Regions from separate parts of the Clostridium amazonense genome, predicted to be linked through region 1. Evidence: riboswitches for the same ligand, from Rfam matches in the RefSeq annotation. Region 1 holds a riboswitch; each other region holds the start of a gene.

Evidence for each region. A riboswitch is a leader RNA that binds a small molecule or an ion and turns the genes downstream of it on or off. The one in region 1 is predicted to bind cobalamin.
Region 2: another riboswitch for cobalamin. It lies ahead of AC07E4_RS08885 (stalk domain-containing protein); the one in region 1 lies ahead of AC07E4_RS03415 (ABC transporter substrate-binding protein).
Region 3: another riboswitch for cobalamin. It lies ahead of AC07E4_RS12295 (DUF4430 domain-containing protein); the one in region 1 lies ahead of AC07E4_RS03415 (ABC transporter substrate-binding protein).

Annotation. Positions count from the first base shown of each region.
Region 1 is NZ_JBWKMH010000006.1:156,615-159,907, forward strand. It holds gene AC07E4_RS03415 (ABC transporter substrate-binding protein) at 1-1,361, opposite strand, end outside; cobalamin riboswitch at 1,479-1,647, opposite strand; gene AC07E4_RS03420 (hypothetical protein) at 1,964-2,407, shown strand; gene AC07E4_RS03425 (Tim44 domain-containing protein) at 2,569-3,293, opposite strand, start outside.
Region 2 is NZ_JBWKMH010000023.1:145,736-149,028, reverse strand. It holds gene AC07E4_RS08890 (GNAT family N-acetyltransferase) at 1-365, shown strand, start outside; gene AC07E4_RS08885 (stalk domain-containing protein) at 505-1,476, opposite strand; cobalamin riboswitch at 1,636-1,809, opposite strand; gene AC07E4_RS08880 (hypothetical protein) at 2,262-2,438, opposite strand; gene AC07E4_RS08875 (stalk domain-containing protein) at 2,762-3,293, opposite strand, start outside.
Region 3 is NZ_JBWKMH010000028.1:182,607-185,899, forward strand. It holds gene AC07E4_RS12290 (NAD(P)/FAD-dependent oxidoreductase) at 1-878, shown strand, start outside; cobalamin riboswitch at 1,006-1,195, shown strand; gene AC07E4_RS12295 (DUF4430 domain-containing protein) at 1,402-2,160, shown strand; partial or broken gene AC07E4_RS12300 (cell wall-binding repeat-containing protein) at 2,183-3,293, shown strand, end outside.

The DNA.
Region 1 (3,293 bases):
TGTTCATTTTTATAGCCTAAACCATATCCAACATTTGAACCACCTTTGCTATGCATATATCCTTTAAAAAGACCAAATGGATCTGCACTTGGAAGTCCTTGAATTTTTAAACACATATCATAACTTCCAGATTTCATCATTTCTTTGCATTTACCCCATTCAAATACTGTTATATTTGAGTTTATTCCCACTTCAGATAAAAGAGATTGTATATAAACAGCTTCTTCTTCATAAGGGTAACGGTTGCAATCTCCAGTTGGTAAAATAAATTCAAGATTAACTTCTTTATCACCAATTACTTCTTTGATTAGTTTTTTACCTTTTTCAGCATTATGCACAGCATCTATTTTCTTGTAGAAAGGTGATGTGTAATTTAAGAATGCACCAGCAGGTAGTCCGTATCCATTGTAAAATTCATTTATAATTTCTTCTCTATCTAATAAAAGGCTTAATCCTTCTCTCATTTTTATGTCATTGAAAGGAAATTTGTTTCCGTTAACATTTAAAAAGTGAGTGATACCAGAATCACCAACACTTACAGTGAAGTCTTTATTCTTTTCAAGTTCTGCAGCAAGTGATGGAGTTATAGCTCCTAAGTCACATAATCCGTGAACCTCACCTGATAATAATGCAGAGTATCTAGTATTTGCATCACTTATAACACGGAATTTTAATTTTTGAAGAGTTGTGGCATCACCATGATAATTTTCATTTTTTTCAATTACACAGTATTCTCCTACAACATTTTCAACTAGTTTATAAGGACCTGTTCCAATAGCCATTTCTTTGAAATTCCCATCTTCAGCAAAGCAAGATGGTTCAAAAATACTACTTCCGAAGTTAGCCATTGTATATGTAAGCATAGGATTTGCCTTTGAGAATGTAAGTTTTACTGTGTTTTCATCAACAGCTACAACATCCTTAAGACCTGGATAAGTAGTTTCTATGTTCATTCCATAAAAAGATGATGGAAATGGACCTTTTTTATAACGATCAAAGTTCTTAACAACAATGTCAGAGTTAAAAGGTGTTCCATTTGAAAATTTAACATCTTTCTTTAATTTAAATGTCCATTCAGTACGAGCATCATTGCTTTCCCATGATTCAGCTAATGCTGGGGCTGGGTTACCGTCTTCATCTTTTGTAACAAGTGGTTCCCATACACCTAAATTAATAGTGCAATAATGTGCATCTTTTTCACCAGGTGCTTGATCTCTTGAAGCTGCAAAAATCATCTCTCGTGTTTGATCGATGTTAGAAGCTTCAGCTTTGTTTGATTTCGGCGAGCATCCTATAAAAGTGAATAGGGCAAACATCACCGTCAGAATAATAGAAAGTCGTTTAGTAGTTGCTTTTTTCATATTCTCTCTCCCTTAATATAATTTTAAAAATAAAAACAGCTGAGGGAATTCCACAGCTGTTTTATACGTATAGTAAAACAGAAATTTGTCGTACTAAGTATCCCCCATCGAGATAATAGTATATACAATACACGGAAGGTTTTCTGACTTAGAATCAACCGAACTATAATTACTATAGTAATAAGGTATTATCATCACAGTAGCGTGGGCTGTTGCAGAATTACACTGCATTCCCTTTAAAGAAAATATATTTCGACATATCTTCTCATATGTCTTATAAATTCAACAAAATAATAACATTTAAAATAATATATGTAAACGATTCAGACATTCCATTTTGATATCACAAACTTAGTTAGTGATTCAAAATCGATATATTAATCTTAAGATAATAGTTCTTTTATAATGAAGATAAATTTCACAATGGAATTTTAAATTTTACATATGATATAATGTAGGGAAACAAGCTCGAATTTAATATTATATATACATAAATGAATATGTTGAAGTTATATATTTTAAATTTTTATAGAGGGTTTTCCGAGCTAGTCTCACTAATAAGGGTGTCAAAGTTATAAGAAGGATAAGTATAAGGAGAAACTTTGAACCCTATAGATATAAACAACGGATTTACAAAAGAAAAGTTGGTGGAAAATAAAAATGTAACATCAGCTATATTTTTATTAGATCAAAAAATAACACCAATAGAGTTTTTAGAAAGAGTTAAAACAATAGCATTATTATTTGATAAACTTACAAAGGAAGAATTAAAAGCTATAAAACATTGGATAAAAAATACAACCGAGGATAGACTAGCTGAAGAGGCAAGGGAAGTTTTAGATGCAAGTAAAGAGGAGGTTAAAAATATGGTAGCTAACAACGCATTTATAATAAAAGAAATGGAAGAAAAGGCAAGAGAAGCAGAAAAAATAGAGATAACTAGAAATTTATTAGATATTTTAGATGATGAAACTATAGCATCAAAAGTAGGACTTAACATAGAGAAAGTTAAAAAAATAAGAAAAGAAACTGAGGCAGGTCAATAATCTGCCTTATTTTTAAATTATAAGTTATGGTGGTTAGTTAAGTATCATGCTTAAAGTGGAGCATAAATAAAACAACAAGCATATATATTTAATTAAGTTACTTGTAAAAAAAATTAAGAAGCTTTCTGATGAGTACAGAAAGGATAATTAAATACTTAATACTAAGAAATATTTATAGTAAAGAAGTCAAAAGATACTTCTTTAATTTGTTTAATTTCATCAAGTACCCATTTATTTTCAATATGTATAAACTTCCAACATTCACGATAACAAATATGTTTATTTTTAAATCCATTTATAATCTCATTAGTTTCTTCATTTATTGTATAGTCTATTGATTTTGCTTTTATAAAAAACCATATGAAATCATTATTAATGTCTTCAGAGTATTTTAAACCTATAGGAATCACTTTTATAAGTTCCATGTTTTCCAATATGTTTTTTTCATTTCTTATTTTCATACAATTAGTTTGAAGTTTATGTTTATTATACAAATTTTCACTCATATATTCTTTGCAAAGCTCTTGATTTTTTTCCATCCAGCCAATTGATATTTTATAAAAAGTATTTTTAACATCTTTCATAATAACATCATAATTCCAATTGAAATTCTTCATGGATAAAGAAGTTATAGCATTTAAAGTTTTAGATTTTTTCTTATTCATAAGTATTTTAAAAACAATAAGATAAGCAAATATAAAACATATCAAAATAATAAAAAATAATACATATGATGATATATCTAGTGAAGTTGAACTAGCATGATGATAAGGATAAACAGTCGGACCAAAATGGCTATCACCGCCACTAGAGTGTCCACCACCAGGTCTTGCAAATGTAACTAATGGAAAGCTAATAGTAAATGTAAATAATACCAAAACCAATA
Region 2 (3,293 bases), on a different contig from region 1:
ATGACTTTTCATATATTCAAAAAATATATGAAACTGAAGGTTGGTTAACCATTATAAAAAGACCTAATGATGCTATAAAAGCCTTTAAAAACTCTGATATAGTTCTTGTTATACTTTATGAAGGTAGCATTGCTGGTGTTCTACGTGGATTAACTGATACAGAAATAACTACTTATATTATAGAATTAATAATTAATAAAGATTTTAGAGGAAAAAGCCTTGGAAAAGCTCTTATCAATGCTTGCCATTTATTATATCCTAAAACAAGAATTGAACTTCTAGGCAGTAATAGTTCTAAAGATTTTTATAAAGCTAATGAATTTAGAGATTTCTTTGGTTTTAGAAAAAGCTTCAAAAATGACTAAAATCTACACTCTAAACTGAAACATGAATAACTTAAAGTTAAAAACTAAGTTATTCATGTTTCAATTCAAAGTTTTAATCTAATTTTTTTACATTCATTTTTCACTTAAGGTACTTTGCTTTAAACTTGATAATTATTATTTATTTTACTACCTTTACTTTATCTTCTTTGTCATAAAATGCACCCATTAGTTTGCCCCATTCATTCTTTGCATTTTGATTATTTTCTAAATTTGAATTTTCAACTACATAATTTATATTTAACTCTTCTAATTTCTTTACTATATCTTCATAATCCTTTAATCCTCTATCAACTATAACAAGCTTGGGACTAAAAAATGATATCTTATCAAAATCAAATTCATCATCTTTACTTACATATTGTATAATTCCATCTTGAAGCCCCATTTTTAATTCTATTTCATTTGAAGTTGCTGCTTCCTTTGTAACTTCTTTTATACTTTTTATTTCGTCTATATTTTTTAAGATTCCTCCTTGGTGCTCTGATGTTATTAAAACATTTTTTACTGGTGTTCTTACAATATTTTCACCTTTAAACTCTTTAGGTATATCCTTATCTTCTGGAACAAGAATTAAAGTATGATTTTCTCCATCTATAACCTTTTTTACTCCACCTTTAAAATATTCAACACTAAAACCACTAGTATATTGAAGGTGCATACATTTTTCTATAATCAAATCATTTTCTTCCCTATTGTAATTAAAATTTGCATCTACATTATCTTTTAAAAAATCTAACGGTACGTATATATCATCTTTATCCCTTTCTATATTAGCCATAAGATTAACATCTTTTTTATTAACTTTTATAATGTAACTATTGTCACTTACAACTATTTCATTATTATTTATATTTGATATTGCTTTATCATCTTCCATTTTAAAATTCCCATCAAAATAATTTGTAGTGCTTTTTAAAGATGCAAATACAATATTATTTTTTACTTTAGTTTTAACATCATCAGTATTTTCATAGTTCTCAACTTCACTTGAACTTGTACTTATATCTTCATTATTAGAACACCCTATTAAAGATGTACAAATAACACTTCCTATAACTAAGCATATTAACTTTTTATTTAACATTAACATTTAAAAATTTCCTCCCTAAACCCTACTTAAAGAAATTTTGTGCAAAATAAAAAACCCCTATAAAACAGAGGTTTTTCAATATAACTTTAAAACGCATCAAAAATACGCTTTAAATTAAAGCTTACATTATCATAATTCAATCTCCCTCCGAAATTTCTTTTACATACTTATAATTAGGTAGGTCTCCTGACTAACGGCTTAGCCTTAGTCATCCTTCCCAGTTAAAAACCAGTGGATTTGACTTCGTATCCGTATACAGTAGCGGGGGCTGTAGTGGATTTTCACCACTTTCCCTATTAAACCTATTTAGGTACCTAAATATATTTTATTCAATTTTCAAACAATTACATTGTAGTACTAATCTAATAAAAACTCAATAGTCTTCCTTGTAATAATATTTTATTTTTTCATTACTGAATTTGATTTATAGGAAAACAAGTTGAAAAATGAAATTACTATTATTTCAATTGAGAAAGATATGTTTAAACGAGTGTACAAAAATTAACAATTAACAATGAAGGATAAAACTGAAGTCTCAGTTTTTTAAATCAATTTTTATAATGATTTGCGAAGCAAATTATTTAAACACAATATAAAAACTTAGTTTTTAGATATTTCTATTCATAAATATTAAGAACAAAGTGAATAATATTAACCATCATTGTTAATTGCTAACTGTTAATTGTTAATTGGTTCCAAACATAATAATTGACTTAATTGTAATATGGCTAGTGTTATTTGATAAAGCTATTATTTTTGAGTCAAATTTGGAACTCTATACTAATTTATTTTATTTCTTTTCTTAATTCTTTCACTTTATTTATATCTAACACTGTTTTTAATGCTATTGTTTTATCATCTAATATATCCAATAAATTTATAGCAATTTTTAACTTTTGCTTTTCTATACCTTTTTCTATTCCTTTTTTGTAAACTTCTGGATCATATAATGTTTTTGTCATCGTAATCACCTCTTCTTCTATTTTTTCATCATTAAAATAATTTCTATTTAAGTATTCTACTAAGTTTTGTATTGCAAGAAGCATTTTATGAAAATCATCATGTAGTATTTCATTTTCATGTAATAAATATCTATTTTAAAATGAATTAATCCTACCACCTAGCAATCAAAACAATATTTTCACATTAAAACATAGCTATACTAATGTTAATAATTATATTATAATTTTTTCTAAAAAAGTTCAAATTCCCATACAATAAAAAAGATAGATAACAAAATGTTTACCTATCTTTTATATCCTATAAATTAATTCAATTTTTGCATTTATTCCTTATCATAAAATACACTTATGAATTTTCCCCATTCATTTTTTGCATTTTGATTATTTTCTAAACTTGAATTTTCAACTACATAATTTATATTTAACTCATCTAATTTTTTTACTATATTTTCATAATCTTTTAATCCTCTATCAACTATAACAAGTTTTGGACTTAAAAATGATATCTTATCAAAATCAAATTCATCATCTTTACTTACATATTGTACAACTCCATCTTGAAGTCCCATTTTAATTTCTATAACATCAGAAGTTACAGCTTCTTTTGTTACTTCTTTTACACTGTTTATTTCACCTATGTTTTTTAAAACATCTATTTCATCTTTTGATGTTGCTAAAACGTTTTTTAGTGGTGTTTTTATAATAGTTTCATTTTTAAACTCTTCTGGTACAACTTTTCCCTCAGGAACAATAACCAAAGTTCTATTTGCTCCATCTGTAACTTTCTTAACTCCACCTTTAAAATACTCTACACTAAATCCACTTGCATACTGAAGTTTCATACTGCTTTCTAAA
Region 3 (3,293 bases), on a different contig from region 1:
TTATTATAGAAAATGATAAAATAAGTGGAGTAATTGTATCCGATTCGTTAACTAAGAAAAAAGATGAGACGTTAAAGTCAGAAGTAGTAATTGCAGCTACAGGAAGAAAAGGTGCAGATTGGCTTAATAATATGTGTGAAAAGCATAATGTGAATCATAGAGCTGGAACTGTAGATATAGGGGTAAGAGTTGAAATTAGAAATGAAATAATGGAAAAAGTAAATAATGTTTTATATGAATCAAAATTAATTGGTTATCCAGCTCCTTTTGATGATAAAGTAAGAACATTTTGTCAAAATCCAGGTGGATTTGTTTCTCAAGAAAACTATGATAACAATTTGGCTATAGTAAATGGTCATTCTTATAAAGAAAAGAAATCTAATAATACAAACTTAGCAATATTAAGTTCACATAATTTTTCAGCACCATTTAATAAACCTATTGAATATGGAAAGAAAGTTGCAGAACTTGTTAATCTTTTAGGTGGAGGAAGCATTTTAGTTCAAAGATACGGAGATATAATAGATGGAAAACGTACTTGGGAAAAAGAATTAAAACAATCTAATGTAGTGCCAACACTTAAAGATGCTGTAGCAGGAGATTTAACTTCAGCAATTCCATATAGAACAATGACTAATATAGTGAATTTTATAGAAGCTATGAATACATTAGTTCCAGGATTTGCAAGCAAAGAAACTCTTTTATATGGACCAGAAATAAAATTTTATAGCAATAAAATAGACATAGATAGAAACTTTGAAACCAATATAAATGGATTGTATTGTTTAGGAGATTCATCAGGCTGGACAAGAGGACTGATGATGGCATCTGTAATGGGTGTCTTAATGGCAAGAGTATTAACGGATAAAGAATATTAAAAGAAAGAATGATAAGATTAATTCTTATCATTCTTTCTGCTTTTAATTGTCGAAAGATAATAACAATAAAGAATGTTTGAAAATGTTGCAAAACTGCAAACGCTGTAATATAATGTATACGAAAAGAGAATATGGAAATTGAGTAGGTTCTTTTTAAGCAATTAGAAAGTTAAAATGGAAAATGGTGAAAATCCATTACAGCCCAACGTTACTGTAATACTGATGAAACCTTTAAAACCACTGAGATAAAAGTCTTGGGAAGGAAAGGGAGTAAAAAGAAGTTAAGTCAGGAAACATGCCTATTTAGGATTGAATCTTTCGTGGGAGAGATGAAATATCATTAAGTTGTATGAATGCTTAAGTTTTTATGCTTTAATTATATTAAAGTTTATACAAAATGTGTTATTTTAAAGTCCCAGTTGGGGCTTTTTTTATTTTTATAAAAATTAAATATAAAATATTTAAGCATTAAAATTAGTATGAATAAATTTAATGTGTCGGCAAACTATAAAGGGGGGATTAGATGAAAAGAAACCATAGAATACTAGTAGCTATCATTTTGAGTTTTATTATGACTATTTGTTTAGGATGTGGTGCAGGAAATAAGGATTTAAAGACTAGCAAATATGATAATAAAGCAAAAGTAGAAAAAAGTATTGATAAAAAGGGTAATAAAGCTAAAGAAAAAACTGATAAAAAAAATGAAATAAAAAAAGAAAATAGTATAAAAAATAATACAGAAAAAGAAGCGGTCAAAAAAGAAGAAATAAAAAAGGAAGACACTAAAATTGAAAATAATAATGGCAATCAATCATCAGAAGAAAAACAAATAAAAGAAAATAATAATGAAAAAGAAAAAAATGAAACAGTAGTGAAAGATGAAAATAAAAACAATAAAGTAGAAGAAGACACATTTACTATGATAATAGGAAAAGATGTTAAAGGATATACTGGAAATGAATCAAGTGTTGTAGAAGAAATTACAATAAAAATTTATTCTAAAAAAAGTGCAATGCAGTATTTAAGGGAAAATACTTCTATGCAAGAAAATGGAGGATTTATTTTTGAAATTAATGGTATACATAATCATTATCCAATACCAGAATCAGAAAAAACTCCAGAACAAAAGAAAAATGGGGTATTAGGTATTGATTGGTTTATATATCTTAATGATAAAAAAACACCAGTAGGAGCAAATGATGTATATCCACAAAAGGGTGATGTTCTTCTATTTGATTTTCATGAGTGGGATAAAAGAGAATTTTTACCACCAGAAGATTAAAAGATAAAATATGGGGGATGAAATGAGAAATATGAAAAGATTAAAAGAAAAATTTGTAGGCTTATTTTTAATTTTATCAATGATTATATGCTTATCATTTTCTACTGTACTTGCAGTGGAAAATGACAGAATATATGGAAAAGATAGGATATCTACTTCGATTGAAATAAGTAAGAAAGGTTGGCAAAACGACTCTGAGTATGTTTTTATTGCTCAAGGATATGATTTTGCAGATGCATTGTCTGTAGCACCATTAGCTAAAAAATTTAATGCACCTATTTTACTTAATGGAAATATTCAACTAAGAGAAGATACAATAAATGAATTAAAAAGATTAAAACCAAAGAAAGTATTTATATTAGGCGGAGAAAGAGTTATAAGCAAATCTGTAGAAACTCAACTTAAAAATATAAATATAAATGAAATAGAAAGAATATATGGACAAACAAGATACGAAACAGCATTAAAAATTAATAAAAAATTAGGAAAAAGTGATGCTTTATTTATAACTAATGGACAATCTTATGCAGATGCATTATCAGTATCGCCAATAGCAGCACAAAAAGGAATACCAATACTATATACTAAAAATAATGAAATTCCTAAAGAAGTAAATGAGTACATAAAGGGTAATAAAATATTTAATGTATATGTTATTGGTGGAGATGGTGTAATAAATGATAGTGTACTAAAAAATATACCAAACTCTGAAAGAATATTTGGAAAAGATAGGTATGAAACTAACAGGGAAGTTTTAAAAAAGTTTTCTAATGATTTAAAATATGAAAATATTTATTTTGTTACAGGAAATGACTTTCCAGATGCATTGTCAATATCTACACTTGCTGCAGATAAAAAAGCACCAGTGATACTAACTAATAAAAATATAAATAGTGATGTAGAAAAAATTATAAATTCTAACATAACATCTCTAAGTAAATTTATTGCTATAGGTGGACCAGAAGTAGTACCACAAAACATATTAGATAAATTTAAAATGAACTTTGAAATTATAAAATTATCAAAGGACAATGAAAGATTTGGAGATGAAAAGAAAACTAGAGACATAAAAAGTGACATATTAGTAACTGGAAATAATGTAAACATAATAAATATAAATTTAGATGGAAATC